Regions from separate parts of the Microbacterium sp. NPDC008134 genome, predicted to be linked through region 2. Evidence: predicted binding sites of a transcription regulator. Region 2 holds the regulator's gene; the other holds the start of a gene.
What was found. The regulator HrcA, encoded in region 2, represses chaperone genes, less so after heat shock. The targets are predictions, from matches to a motif close to TTNGCACTCGNNNNNNNCGAGTGCNAA.
Positions count from the first base shown of each region.

Region 1 (7,304 bases), 1.1 Mb from region 2:
GACGAGTCATCGGACGGAGTGCTGCTGCAACCCGCGATGACGAGGGCAGACGCGCTGACAAGCGCAATGCCTGCGAAGATCTTCGCGGTGCGCGAACCCTTCAGTGCCTTCATAATGCTCCCTTGCGTAACTGAGAGTGGACGTGACCACAGTCGAGTGCTCTAACACTAGGGCGCGAAATCGCTCCGTAGGGGTCGCAAGTGTTTCGGTGCGTTAACGATCCGCTACGCGATGGAATACCGCATTCAGGCGAGGGGCGTGGGAGCGGTCCTTCGCCCGCGCCGCGCGGCGAGCAGCAGGTCGATCACGAACACGACGATCGCGATCCAGACGATCACGAAACCGGCCCAGCGCTCGGCAGGCATGGGCTCGTGGAGGAACACGACACCGATGACGAACTGCATGATCGGGGTGATGAACTGGATCATCCCGATGACGGTCAGATCGATCCGGCGGGCACCGGCGGCGAACAGCAGCAGCGGCACGGCGGTCGCGATCCCGGCACACGCCAGCAGCACCGCGTGCCACGCGCCGTTCGCCCCCATCGTCAGGCCGTCCGGGGTCTGCGCGACCAGGACGAGCTGCACGACGGCGATCGGGATCAACCAGAAGGATTCGAGGGTGAGGCCGCTGACGGCATCGACCGCCGGGCCGATCTGCTTCTTGATGAGGCCGTAGAGGCCGAACGAAGCCGTGAGGGAGAGCGCGATCCACGGGGACTCGCCGTGGGCGACGATGATCACGATGACGGCCACGGAGGCGATGGCGATCGCGGCCCACTGGAGCCGGCGGATGCGCTCGCGCAACACGAAGACACCCAGGAGAACCGTGGTGATCGGATTGATGAAGTATCCGAGGCTCGTCTCGACGACATTGCCGGTCAGAGTGCCGATCAGGAACACCTGCCAGTTGACGTAGATCAGGAGGCCCGCGAGCGCGGTCCACCCGAGGAGCTTCGGCCGCCGGATGATGGCGAGGAACGCCGTCCAGCCGCGCATCACGGTGAGGAGTACGAGGCAGAAGACGAACGACAGCAGCACCCGCCAGGCGACCACCTCCCAGGGCCCCGTCGGCACCAGGAGCAGGAAGTAGAGCGGCAGCACGCCCCAGAGGAGGTAGGCGCCGCCCGCGTAGGCGACTCCGGAGGTCTGGCTCGACGAAGCGCGGGGGACGGAACTCACCGCACAACCCTATGCCCGCCTCGCGCCCGTGCCAGCGGTTCCGCGGCCTGCGGGACGAATTCGGCAGGAATCGGATGCCGCGTGTCCGATGTCACCATTTCTCCGACAGTCGGAAAGTATCGATCGGTATACTGATCGTCATCGCCTGATCCCTCGCGATTCCGCGAGTTCCTCGTGGACAACCCCGCCTCCGCACCCGACGGCGGCGGTCTCCCGAAGGACGTGCCGTGCCCCCGCACCCGCTCCCCCTGGTCGTCGCGTGCGGCGCCTACGAACGCGACAACCTCGGCGATCTGCTCTTCCTCGTCGTCGCAGACCATTTCGCGCGCGAAGTCGTCGATGTCGAGTACACCGCACCGATCGCCGTCGATATGACCGCACTTCTCGGGCGCCGGATCACCTCGACCGGCACCGTCCTCGCAGAGAAGCCCGCCGCGGGCATCTGGACCGTCGGCGGCGAGGTCGGAGCCACACAGCGCGAGTACGTCTACCGGACGGCCGTCGACGACGACGAATGGCAGCGGTTTTCCTCGCTCGACGCCGCCGAACAGGACGCACTCCTCGACGAGGCCATGAACGCGCGCATGGAATCGCCGTATGTGCCGCGCCCGAGCGCTTTCCCCCGCAATCGTGGCGCACGTCTGGTGCTCAACTCCGTGGGCGTCTCCGGAATCGCGGGCCTGAATCCCTGGCGTGCGACCGTGGCGACGAGCGCCCTGCGCGAAGCGGACTACATCTCGGTCCGGGACCCGAAGTCCGCCGAGCTTCTCGAACGCCTCGGCATCCCCCATCGTCTCGCCCCCGACCTCGTGCACACGATCGCGTCGGTTCTCCCGATCGATGCGTCACGCAACGACACGGTGCTGCTCCAGCTCTCGGAGGGGCATGTGCGCACGTACGGCATCGACGCCTGGACATCCGCCATCGTGGCCTGCGCGGAACTCGGGGACCGTCCCCTCCGATTCTTCATCGCCGGCTCCGCCCCCGCACACGATTCGATCGAGCTGTACACCCAGCTCATCGGCCGGATCACGGCCGAGCGACCGGACTGGGACGTCGCCCTCAGCGGCGCGCGCTCGATCGAGGACCGTGTGCGCGAGATCGCCACGGCTGCGCTCTGGATCGGCAGTTCGCTTCACGGCCGCATCCTCGCGTGCGCCTACGGCACGAAGCGCCTCAGCATCGCGAAGCCGAAAGTCGACGTCTACGCAGAGACCTGGGACGTGGACTTCCCGTTCGGAGTCGAGCCCGCGACCCTGCCGACGGCGGTGTCGGCCGCGCTCGCACACGAGCCGGATCCCGCACATGCTGCCGCACTGGCGGAGGACGCGCGAGCGAGTGTGGTCGACGCGTTGTCCGTGTTCACGGAGTCCGACAGCGCCCCCGCAATCGACCCGCTCTCCGTCCGCCTCGACGAGGTCTCACGACTCCAGGTGGCCGCGATGCGCCTCGAAAGCGAGCACGCCAGAGCGGCGGCGGTCGCGAAGGAACGATCCGCGGAGGCGGCCCGACTCGCCGGCGACCGCGATGAGCAACGTCGGGCCCGAGAGGCCGCCCAGACCGAACTCGCCGATGCGCGCACCCGGCTGAAGAAGGCGGAAGCCGAACACACCGAGCTCGAGAGTCTCCGCTCCCGACTGCACGAGATCGAAACGAGCACGTCATGGAGGATCGGATCCCGTGTGACCTCCGTGGCGCGAGCCCTTCGACTTCCTCGTCCGTCGTGGCTGCTCCGTCGCGGGCGTGGTGACGACACCACGACGCGCTGACGTCGAAAAGGGGGCCCGGATGCCGAAGCATCCGGGCCCCCTTTCAGGAACGCTGGATCAGCGGACGACGACCGCCAGGACGTCGCGAGCCGACAGGACGAGGAACTCGTCCGCACCGAACTTGACCTCGGTGCCGCCGTACTTGCTGTAGAGCACGCGGTCGCCGACGGCGACGTCGAGCGGAACGCGGTTGCCGTTGTCGTCGATGCGACCGGGGCCGACCGCCACGACCTCGCCCTCCTGGGGCTTCTCCTTGGCGGTGTCGGGGATGACCAGGCCACTCGCGGTGGTCTGCTCGGCCTCGACCTGCTTGATGACGATGCGGTCCTCGAGCGGCTTGATGGAAACCGACACGGTCTACCTCTTCTTTCTTGACGCTGACACGAAAGACTTGTTCGCACTCTCAACCCGAGAGTGCTAACGCCAGTGTAGGCGCTCCGCTGGCACTCATGCAACGCGAGTGCCAGCGCCCGCCGCCCGCGTAGGCTGTGCGGGTGGAGATGTCTGAGCTGCAAGCGCTGCTGACCCCGGTCGGTCTGGAGCTGCTGGATGCGCTCGGCCGCATCGATTCGACGGACGAGGTCACACGTGCGGTGTCGCGGTTGCGGGCCGACGGCCACTCGCCCGAGCTCGTATCGGCCGTGGTCGGTCAAGCGCACCTGCGCGCGAAGGCGGGAGCCAAGTTCGGACCGTTCGCCGAGCGGATGCTGTTCACCCGCGCGGGTCTCGAGCAGGCCACGCGCCTCGGGGTCGCCGCTCGCCACGCCCAGCGCATGCGCAGCGCCGGGCTGACGCGTGTCGCCGACCTCGGCTCCGGGATCGGCGGCGATGCCCTCGCATTCGCGGGTGCCGGTCTCGATGTGCTCGCGGTCGACGCCGATCCGGTCACTGCGGCGATCGCCGCGTACAACCTCGCCCCCTTCGGCGCGAGCGCGACCGTGCAGCACGGAACAGCCGAGAGCGCCGATCTCGACGGCCGCCATGCGGTGTGGATGGACCCCGCCCGCCGCACGGCCGGGCACAGCGAGACCCGCCGCGTGTCACCCGACGACTATTCTCCCTCCCTGGACTGGGCGTTCGACCTCGCCTCCCGCGTGCCGACCGGGATCAAGCTCGGCCCCGCGCACGATCGCGATGCACTGCCGGCGGATGCCGAAGCCCAGTGGGTCAGCGCCGACGGCAGCGTCGTCGAGCTCGTGCTGTGGACCCGCGCGCTGGCCCGCGAGGGCGTCCGCCGCGCCGCGCTCGTGATCCGCGGCGAGCGCTCGCACGAGCTCACCGCCGGCGCCGATGCCGTCGACGCCGACGTGCGCCCGCTCGGCGCCTTCCTGCACGAGCCCGACGGAGCGGTCATCCGCGCCCGCCTGATCGGTGACGTCGCCCGCAGCCTCGACGCCGGCATGCTCGACGCGAAGATCGCGTACCTGACCTCGGATGCCGCGCTCACCAGCCCGTTCGTGCAGTCGTTCCGGGTACGGGAGACGATGCCGGCGAACCCGAAGGCGATCAACGCCGTGCTGAAAGCGCACGACATCGGAACCCTGGAGATCAAGAAGCGCGGGGTCGACATCGACCCGGCGCAGTTCCGCAAGAAGCTCACGCTGCGGGGCAGCAGTGCGGCCACGCTGATCCTGGTGCGGATGGCAGATCAGCGCCGCGCGATCCTCGCCGATCGCGTTCCCGCCGCGGAGTAGGTCAGCCGGTCCCCGAGGCGGTGATCGTCAGGAACGGCATCTGACTCGCCGTGAACGCGAGAGTGAGTGCCGCACCGGGCCCGGAGCCCGATCCGTCGTCCGACACGAACACCGACACCCCGTCCTCGATCGCCGCCGTCGACGGGAGGCACACGGGGTCGCTCTGACCGGCGTCGACGATCAGGCACGTCTCGGGCTCGACCGTCTCTCCGTATCGATTCGCCATCCAGACCGGCTTCTCCTGGAAGTAGCCGACGACGCTCAGATTCATCTCGAAGCCCTGCGCGACCAGGTCCTCGGCTCGCGCGCGCTCGTCGCCCACGAACTGCGCGAGGATCGACGACGACGAGTCCCACTGCTGCATCGACGCGATCGGGCGCCCGTCGGTGGCGCGCACGATGTAGGCGTTGATCGTCGAGAACGTCGCGGTCACGTCGTCGACGACCTCCCCGGCGAGCATCACCGAGACGTTGATGCCGAAGTCCTCGAAGTCCGACGAGCGCTGGCACTGCGACTGGGTCGCCTCGTCGACATCGATCACGGCACAGGTCAGATCGCCCTCACCCTTGGTGCCGAGCCAGGCGATGGCACCCGAATCATCGTCCTTCCCCACCGCGCGCAATGTGCCGGGGTCGAAGTCCGACTCGACTTCGAGGAGTGCGCGCCGCTCCTGCTGCTCCGCGGTGAGTGCGATCGCATCCGACGGCGGCGCGAACACGACCCACCCCACGCCGATGCCCAGCGCGAGCAGCAGCACAGAGCAGACGGCGATGAACCGCCAGTGTCGGCGCAAGACGGCGCGCACCCCCGGGACCGCCACCGGTTCCCGCTCCTCGGCGGGACCCTCCTCCGGGGCATCCGACTCTTCTGCCGGTTCGACCTCGACGGAGTCCGCGTGGGGATCTGCGATCGCGTCTGCGGGCGCCGCGGGCTCCGCGCTGACACCGGGACGGGCCTGTTGCAGTTCGCGCAGGCGGTCGGCCTCGGCTCGCGTCACGTCGCCCGTGCGGCCGTAAGCCTTGCGCTGCAGGGCACGGAGTTCGTCTTCGGCGCTCACTCCGCGCCTCCCGGTGCGGGGGCGCGCGTGATCTGCAGGTAGGACGGGCCTTCCCCGTAGGTGAACATGAGCGAGGTCGTCTCGCCCGTGTTCTCATCGACGCTTTCGTATCCGATCCCCCGCTGACCTGTTCCGATCGCCGTGAGTTCCTCGCAGAACAGCATCGGCTCGGACTCGGAGTGGGACGTGTCGTAGACGAGGCAGGTCTGGCCGGTCGATTCCTTGATGCCGGTCCAGACCGGCTTCTCCCCGTCGTAGCCGACGACCCAGACGCTGCTGCGCTCCAGACCGCGCTCGACGAGTTCCTCCGCCGTGGCCGCCTCGCTCGCATCGCGGTACGACATGCCGAGCTCATCCGGGGGAGCCATGAGGAAGCTCCCCGCGATGACGGCGGGCTCGTCTTCCGGGGTGAGGAACAGGCGTGCGGACACCTGCCGCTTCAGCTCACCGTCCGCATCGACCGTGCGCACGGTGTCGAAGCCCGAGGAACGCACGATCTCCGTCGGGATGCATGAGGGTACGCGCTCCTCGGCGTCACCCAGCACGAGGCACGTGGTCAGCCCGCGATGCTGTGTCGCCGCCCAGATCACCATCCCGTCCTCGACCGTCATCGCCCGGATCGAGCCGTCGTCGAACTCGCCACCGTCGATGAGTTCCTGTTGCCAGGCCGCCTGCACCGGGGAGAGCTCCACCTCGTGCTCCGACGGGCGCGACAGCAGCCACCCGGCGGTCGCGCCGAGTGCGAAGACGACGAGGAGAGCAGCCGCGATCCACGGCCAGCGCAGCCGACGAGCGGATGCCGGGGACGATGCGGGCGCCGATGCGGGCGTCGATGCCGATTCCACGGTCGGCGACGGCTCGTTCCGCATCCGGTCGTCCCGCGCAACGACTGCGTCCTCGCGCGGCGCGGCCACGCCACCGGTCGGAACGTCTTCATCCGACCTCGCTGCGCGCTTCGCGTCCAGCTCCGAGAGCCGTCGGCTCTCGTCGGCGGTCAGAGCTCCCCCGCGCCCGTATGCGCGCGCCTGCAGGGCGCGCAGTTCGACGGCTTCCTCGGCGTCGAGCATCCGGCGTCAGCCCAGTCTCTCGAACTGCATGCCGGCCCAGACGAGCCACCCCAGGCTGTAGACCGTCGCGGTCAGCCCGAGCACGAGCGCCCAGCGTCCCATCCGGCGGCTCTCGACGGGGCGGCGCAACGACATGATCGATGCGATCACCGCGACCACCGCGACCGGCAGACCCCAGCCGACGAAGAACGAGGCACCGAGGGCGACGATCGACGCGAGCAGCGCCCACGGCGCGAGCCGCGCATCATCGACGACCATCTCCGTCTCGGCCGGCGCCCACGCGGTGCGACCGGTGGGATCATCGGCATCCGGGCCGCTCGCGACCACCGGCTCGATGCCCACAGGACCCGTAGGCAGCCGCGTGTATCCGTCACGACGAGCCCCGGGCAATCGCGCCGTGCCCGCCGGGCTCTCGACCTCACCGCTCGGCCGCTCGATGCGCGGAGACGGCGGAGGCGTGGGAGGCGTGCCCGCGGGTGATACCGGCTCCATGGGATCGGTCATATCGTGACCGCCTCCGCGACCTGGATCTCCGT
Region 1 covers NZ_JBIBHO010000001.1:887,909-895,212, reverse strand. Annotated here, with positions in the region: gene ACFY9N_RS04215 (ABC transporter substrate-binding protein) at 1-113, opposite strand, end outside; gene rarD (EamA family transporter RarD) at 246-1,181, opposite strand; gene ACFY9N_RS04205 (polysaccharide pyruvyl transferase family protein) at 1,409-2,950, shown strand; gene groES (co-chaperone GroES) at 3,008-3,304, opposite strand; gene ACFY9N_RS04195 (SAM-dependent methyltransferase) at 3,445-4,644, shown strand; gene ACFY9N_RS04190 (hypothetical protein) at 4,646-5,701, opposite strand; gene ACFY9N_RS04185 (hypothetical protein) at 5,698-6,768, opposite strand; gene ACFY9N_RS04180 (hypothetical protein) at 6,775-7,272, opposite strand; gene tsaD (tRNA (adenosine(37)-N6)-threonylcarbamoyltransferase complex transferase subunit TsaD) at 7,269-7,304, opposite strand, start outside.
Region 1: the regulator HrcA is predicted to act here: its motif matches at 3,391-3,417, upstream of groES (co-chaperone GroES).

Region 2 (7,304 bases):
GGAGCCGATCGTCAAGACCGCGATCCTGCTCCCGAAGGACTACGTCGGTACGGTCATGGAACTCTGCCAGTCGCGTCGTGGCTCCCTGCTGGGGATGGAGTACTTCTCCGAGGAGCGCGTCGAACTGCGCTACATGATGCCGCTCGGCGAGATCGTCTTCGACTTCTTCGATCAGCTCAAGTCGAAGACGCAGGGCTACGCCTCGCTCGACTACGAGCCCGCCGGACAGCAGGAGGCCGACCTCGTGAAGGTCGACATCCTCCTGCAGGGCGACAAGGTCGACGCGTTCAGCTCGATCGTCCACCGCGACAAGGCGTACGCCTACGGCACGATGATGGCCGAGCGCCTGCGCAAGCTCATCCCGCGCCAGCAGTTCGAGGTGCCGATCCAGGCGGCGATCGGTGCGCGCATCATCGCTCGCGAGACGATCCGCGCGATCCGCAAGGACGTGCTCGCCAAGTGCTACGGCGGTGACATCACCCGTAAGCGCAAGCTCCTCGAGAAGCAGAAGGAGGGAAAGAAGCGCATGAAGATGGTCGGCCGCGTCGAGGTCCCCCAGGAGGCGTTCATCGCCGCACTCTCGGGAGACGTCGAGGGCAAGGACAAGAAGTAGCGATGACGCTCCCGCGGTACGCGCGCGGGATGACGCGGCATCCGATCGTCGACGTCCCGGCCGGGATGCGACTGTCCGAGCGCAGCATCGCGGTCGCGCCGGAGGCGCAGGGTGCCGTGCGTGCGTTGATCGGCTCCTGGGAGTTCAAGCGGCGGGCGGGCTTCGACGGACCGACCGCCGCGCCGGTCGCAGGCAACGAAGGCACGCTGGCGAAGCGCGTTCTCGGCATCCGCTTCACCGAGCCGATCCGGGTCGTCTGGGCCGATGAGCGGGGCTTCGGGTACGAGACGCGCCCCGGGCATCCGATCTACGGCGAGGAGTCGTTCGTGCTCGACGACGGCGTCTTCACCGCGCGGTCGATCTCGCGACCCTCGACCGTCGTGTGGTGGCTGCTGTCGCCCGCTCTGCGCCTGATGCAGCGCCGCACCCACGCCCGCTACACGCGTATCGTCGCGGCCGAGGCGGACGCCGCGCACTGATCACGGGGTGTTCGTCCAGGCAACCGACAGTAGGCTGGATGTCATGCGGCGCGGGAACTTCCGAGACGACACGGTGGACTATGCGGCCGTGGGTGCCACCCACGCGCCCGATCTGATGCAGTACCCGCCGGAGCGCAGCTTCCCGGCGGAGGAGTCCTGGCGCATCGGCTCCGGTGCGGAGCGGTTCCAGACCGCCGGTGAGGCGCTGCTGTCGTGGACGGCGCAGCGCGCGGCCGGACTCGCGATCGAAGACGTGCGTCCCGCTTCCGGTCCGGCCTACGCCGGGGTGAGCTTCGATGCCGAAGGCAACCCGATCGCCCCCAGCAAGCGCGATGTCGAGCCCCGTTACGACGCCGAGGGAACGCCGCTCGTCGGCCCGGGGATGACGTTGCGCGTGCGCGGTCGTCTGTCGGGCATGCGGGCGGATGCCGAGCTGCGCGTGATCTCGGTCACCGAGGAGGCCCGGCGCATCGGGTTCGTGCTCGGCACGGTCGGCGGGTCCGTCGTCAGCGGTGAGGAGTCGTTCGACGTCGACTGGCGCGAGGACAACGACGAGGTCTGGTTCACAGTGCGCGCGTTCGACGCTCCCAACTCCCTGCTGTACCGCACGGTGCCGCCGCTCGTGAAGCGTCGCCGTCGCGAGCTCTTCGCCCGCTATCTCCGGGCGATCTCTCCGCTCTACGCGACCCCCCTCTGATGGCGGGGCCCCTTCCTCTCGGCGATCCCGCTCCCTCCGACGGCCGTCTGCCGGCCGATCTGCCGATCGATCCCTCCGTCCCGTTCTCCGCGTACCTCCACATCCCGTTCTGTCGGGTGCGGTGCGGATACTGCGACTTCAACACCTACACCTCGAGTGAGCTGCGCGGCGCCCGCCAGGAGGACTACGCCTCGACCCTCCTCGCCGAGATCGACCTCGCGCGGCGGGTGCTCGGCGAGGCCGGCGCGTTGCGCCCGATGGACACGGTCTTCTTCGGCGGCGGAACGCCCACACTGCTCCCGGCCGGCGACCTCGCGCGGATGCTCGGCGCCGCGGTCTCTGCCTTCGGCCTGGCCGAGGGCGCCGAGGTCACGGTCGAGGCGAACCCCGACACGGTGACCCCGGAGGTCGCCCGGACTCTCGCGGATGCCGGTGTCACACGTCTGTCGATCGGCATGCAGTCGGCGGTGCCGCACGTGCTCGCCGCGCTCGATCGCACGCACGACCCCGACAACGTGCGCACGGCCGTCGCCGCAGCGAAGGATGCGGGTCTCGCCGTGAGCGTCGACCTGATCTACGGCGCACCGGGTGAGTCGCTCGCCAACTGGGAGGCGTCGCTGGATGCCGCCCTCGAGCTCGAGTCCGACCACATCTCCGCCTACGCGCTCATCATCGAGGACGGCACGAAACTCGCCCGGCAGATCCGTCGCGGCGAGGTGCCGACTCCCGACGACGACCTGCAGGCCGACATGTACGAGCTCGCCGATCGCCGTCTCGACGCGGCCGGCTTCGAGTGGTACGAGGTGAGCAACTGGGCCCGCAGTGAATCGCAGCGATCGCGCCACAACCTCGCGTACTGGCGGGGGAGTGACTGGTGGGGCTTCGGCCCCGGCGCGCACAGCCACGTCGCCGGACTCCGCTGGTGGAACGTCAAGCATCCGGCGGCGTACGCGCAGCGGTTGTCGGCATCCGATTCACCAGCCGCGGGAACCGAGCGTCCCGACGAGGATGCGCGGATGCTCGAACGGGTGCTGCTGCAGAGCCGCCTGGCCGAGGGCATCGCCGTCGCCGACCTGCCTGCGGGCAATCGTCCGAACGTCGCGGGACTCATCGCCGACGGTCTCGTCGACGCTCGAGCCGCCGTCCAGGGGCGGGTGCGGTTGACGTTGCGCGGGCGCCTTCTGGCCGACGCCGTGGTGCGCGAGCTCACCGACTGACGGCGAGAGGCCGTTCAGGTTCGGATCGGGAGCAGATCCAACCCGGCGGTGCGTCGCTGGGGGAGCGTGCCGCTCGTCGTATCGAACACCCGTGTCGTGCGATCCACGCCGTACGCCGACCAGCCGGGTGAACCGGTCGTGACGAACGAGATCCAGGCGGCGTGCATCTCATCGGCGAGAGCCTGAGGGGCATCGGCGCCCGCGAGTCGCTGCGCCTCGGGGGCCGACAGGCGGTCGAAGACGAATCCGAGCTCGAGGGCGTGCGCGGCGCGCAGATCGCGCACGGGGCTCGGCCAGGCGAATTCGTAGACGAACGTGAGGGCGGGGCGCGCACGTGCCGCGCGGGACAGCGGCGCACGCAGCATGATGTCGGTCGCGAGCTGTCCGAAGATCTCGCCGGTGGACGCGTCGGGGAAAGCCTTCCGGTACTCCGACACGGCGCGGCGCGGGATGCCGAGGGCCAGCCGCGCGATGAGGAGCTTGAGGGGACGGATCTCGGCGAGGGTCTCGGGAGTGAACCAGAGGCGGTACTCATCCGTGTTGCTGCCGATCAGCAGAGGCGTGTCGATCGTCGGCAGCACCTCGTGAGGCGAGTGCGGAAGGCTCTCGGGATCGATCGCGAACTGGAATCCCGGCGCTCCACCCAGCGGCGATGAGCCCGCGGACTGCGCTCGACGCGCCTCGAGAAGTTCCTCGGGAGGCACCGCGGCGAACGACGCACGATCGGTGCGGATGCCGAGCCTCTTGGCGAGGGCTGCGGTGGCCCGCCCCGCCTTCTGCGGCGGTTGGGCCTCGAGCGGGCCGGACTCGATGATCGCACGCGCGACGAGGGCGCGCGACTCGTCGCGGGCGAGGAGGCCCGCGACGATCGCGCCGCCGGCGGACTCGCCCATCAGAGTGATCCGCGCGGGGCCGCCTCCGAATGCGCCGATCTCGCGGTGCACCCACTCGAGAGCCGCCGCCGCGTCGCGCAGACCGAGGTTGCGCGGGGCGTCGTCGAGCACCGAGAAGCCCTCCGACCCGAGACGGTAGTTGATCGACACGAACACGATCCCCGCGGCCGCGAACCCCGCGCCGTCGTAGAGCGGAAGGGCCGCGGTGCCGCGCTCCAGCGCGCCGCCGTGGACCCACACCAGCACGGGTGCGTCGTCGGCATCCGTCGGGGCCCAGACGTTGGCGGTGAGGATGTCGTCGCCGGCGATGCGCACCGATCCGAGCAACTCGCCGATCGCACCGGGATAGGGCAGCTGCGGTGCCGTGGGTCCGAAGGCCGTGGCGGATCGCACGCCGGTCCACGGCGTCACCGGTTGCGGTTCCCGGAACCGGTTCTCGCCGAAGGGTGGCGCGGCGTAGGGGATGCCGAGGAACCGGGAGATCCCGCCCTCGCTCGATCCCTCGACGACTCCGGTGGACAGCTCGACGGTGGGGGCGGTCATGGTCGTCATCCTAGGCCGGCGGCCCGACCTCCGACGAGAGACGCCGCGGGCGGGGTAGGATTGGCACTCTGAACGTCCGAGTGCCAACGGAAGGGAAGGGCGATGGTCACAGAGCGAGGACTCCAGGTTCTCCGCGCGATCGTGCAGGACTACGTCGAGACCCACGAACCCGTCGGCAGCCGTTCCATCGTCGACCGTCACTCCTTCGGGGTCTCCGCGGCCACGATCCGCAACGACATGGCGCTTCTCGAGGACGAGGAGCTCATCACCGCGCCGCACACGTCATCGGGCCGGGTGCCCACCGACAAGGGGTACCGCGTCTTCGTCAACCATCTCGCCCAATTGCGCCCGCTCTCGTCCGCGCAGCGCACCGCGATCGAGTCGTTCCTGGCGGCGCCGAGCGATCTGGACGACCTGATGGTGCGCACCGTGCGAGTGCTGACGCAGCTGACCGGTCAGGTCGCGCTCGCGCAGTACCCGTCGTTCGCCCGCGCGCACCTCACGCACATCGAACTCGTGCCGCTCGCCCCGACCCGCATGCTCGTCGTGCTCGTCACCGACGCCGGTGGCGTCTCGCAGCGGATGACGCCGCTGCCGATCGAGATCGACCAGAGCGACACGATCATGCTCCGCGCACGACTCTCCGCCCTGCTCACCGGGCAGGCGGTCAGCGACGCGGCCGAGCGCCTGCAGACGCTTCTCGCGTCGCCCGAAGCCGCACCGGGAGAGGCGGCGTTGCGGGCACTCGCGGCCGTGATCGTCGATGAGCTGGGCACGTTCCGTCAGGAGCGCCTGGTGATGGCGGGCGCCGCGACGCTCGCCCGTCGCGAGCAGGACTTCCGCGGGAGCATCCATCCGCTGCTCGAGGCGATCGAGGAGCAGGTGACGCTCCTGCGTCTGATGAGCGAGATGGTCACCGACGAGCACGGTCTCGCCGCGAGCATCGGAACCGAGAACGCCTCGTTCGGCCTCGGCGAGGCCTCGATCGTGGCGAGCAACTACGCCGCCCCCAGCGGCACGGCTCGAGTCGGTGTGATGGGACCGACGCGCATGGACTATCCGAGCAATCTCGCGGCGGCGCGGGCCGTGGCCCGCTACCTGACGCGGATGCTCGACGAAGACGAGACGAGCCGCTGAGCGGCCGTCGACGAAGAACGACGCAGAAAGGCGAACGTGGCCGACCACTATGAGGTTCTCGGGGTGTCCCGGGACGCTTCCACCGACGAGATCAAGAAGGCGTATCGGCGCCTGGCGCGCCAGCTGCACCCGGACGTGAACCCGGGCGAGGAGGCCGCCGAGAAGTTCAAGCTCGTCACGCACGCGTACGACGTGCTCAGCGACGACGATTCCCGTCGCCGATACGACATGGGCGGGGGAGACGGCGCCTCCGGGAACTTCGGTGGAGGCTTCGGCGGGTTCGGCGACATCTTCGAGACGTTCTTCGGCGCCGGTCAGGGCGGTGGGCGTGCGCGCCCCCGGTCCCGTCGCGAGCGCGGTCAGGACGCACTGGTCCGGGTGAACCTCGATCTGGGCGACGTCGTCTTCGGCGCCCACCGCGACATCGAGGTCGACACCGCGGTGCTCTGCGAGACGTGCCAGGGATCCTGCTGCCAGGAGGGGACCTCACCGGTCACCTGCGACATCTGCGGCGGTTCCGGTCACGTTCAGCGCACGGTGCGCAGCCTGCTCGGCAACGTCGTGACCTCGCAGCCCTGCGGCACGTGCGAGGGCTACGGCACGACCATCCCGTACCCGTGCGGAACGTGCGGCGGCCAGGGGCGCGTGCGCTCGCGCCGCACCGTGTCGCTCGACATTCCCGCGGGCGTCGAGACCGGGCTGCGCCTGCAGCTTCCCGGTTCGGGCGAGGTCGGCAAAGCCGGCGGCCCGAACGGCGACCTCTACGTCGAGGTCACGGTCAACCCGCACGCGGCGTTCAGCCGTGACGGCGACGATCTGCTCGCGACTCTCGAGGTGTCGATGACCGATGCGATCCTCGGCACGGAGACCTCGATCCAGGGTCTCGACGGTGCGGTGGATCTCGAGGTGCGCGCCGGCGTGCAGTCCGGCGATGTGCTGACGATCAAGGGACGCGGCATCACTCCGCTGCGCGGATCGCAGCGGGGCGACCTGCGGGTCGGCGTGCAGGTGGTGACCCCGACGAAGCTCGACTCCGCGCAGCGGGCGCTCATCGAGGACTTCGCGAAGAAGGCCAAGGCTCCGGGCCCGCAGCTCGCGCAGTTCCAGCAGGGGCTCTTCTCCAAGCTTCGCGACCGCTTCCGCACGCACTGAGCCATGGCACTGCACTTCCTCGTCGAGACGTCGTCGGATGCCGGGCCCGGCGACCTCGTGTCGCTGACCGGAGCCGAGGCGAAGCACGCGGCGGTCGTCCGGCGGCTGCGCGTGGGGGAGCAGGTGACGATCGGCGACGGCCGGGGCGTGTGGCTCCAGGGCGTCGCGGAGGAGGTCGCCCCGGCGCGCGTGGACGTGCGGGTCTCCGAGCGGTCGGTGCATCCGTCGCCGACCCCGCGCATCGCGCTCGCGCAGGCGCTGGCGAAGGGCGACCGCGACGAGCTCGCCGTGCAGGCGGCCTGCGAGCTGGGTGTCGATGAGATCGTGCCCTGGCAGGCCGGCCGGAGCGTCTCCCGGTGGGAGGGCCCCAAGGCCGTGAAGGGGCGGGAACGCTGGGCGACCATCGTGCGCGAGGCCGCCAAGCAGGCCCACCGGCCGTGGGTCCCTGAGGTGTCGGTCCCCGCGAGCACGGGTGACCTGGCGACCCGGGCCGGCAGCGAGCGCGTGCTGATCCTCGACCCGTCGGCGACGACCCGTCTGTCGGAGATCGTCGCGGACGACCGCGACATCGTG
Region 2 covers NZ_JBIBHO010000001.1:2,005,909-2,013,212, reverse strand. Annotated here, with positions in the region: gene lepA (translation elongation factor 4) at 1-613, shown strand, start outside; gene ACFY9N_RS09595 (DUF1990 family protein) at 616-1,092, shown strand; gene ACFY9N_RS09590 (DUF1990 family protein) at 1,136-1,789, shown strand; gene hemW (radical SAM family heme chaperone HemW) at 1,789-3,006, shown strand; gene ACFY9N_RS09580 (carboxylesterase/lipase family protein) at 3,021-4,442, opposite strand; gene hrcA (heat-inducible transcriptional repressor HrcA) at 4,545-5,579, shown strand; gene dnaJ (molecular chaperone DnaJ) at 5,616-6,731, shown strand; gene ACFY9N_RS09565 (16S rRNA (uracil(1498)-N(3))-methyltransferase) at 6,735-7,304, shown strand, end outside.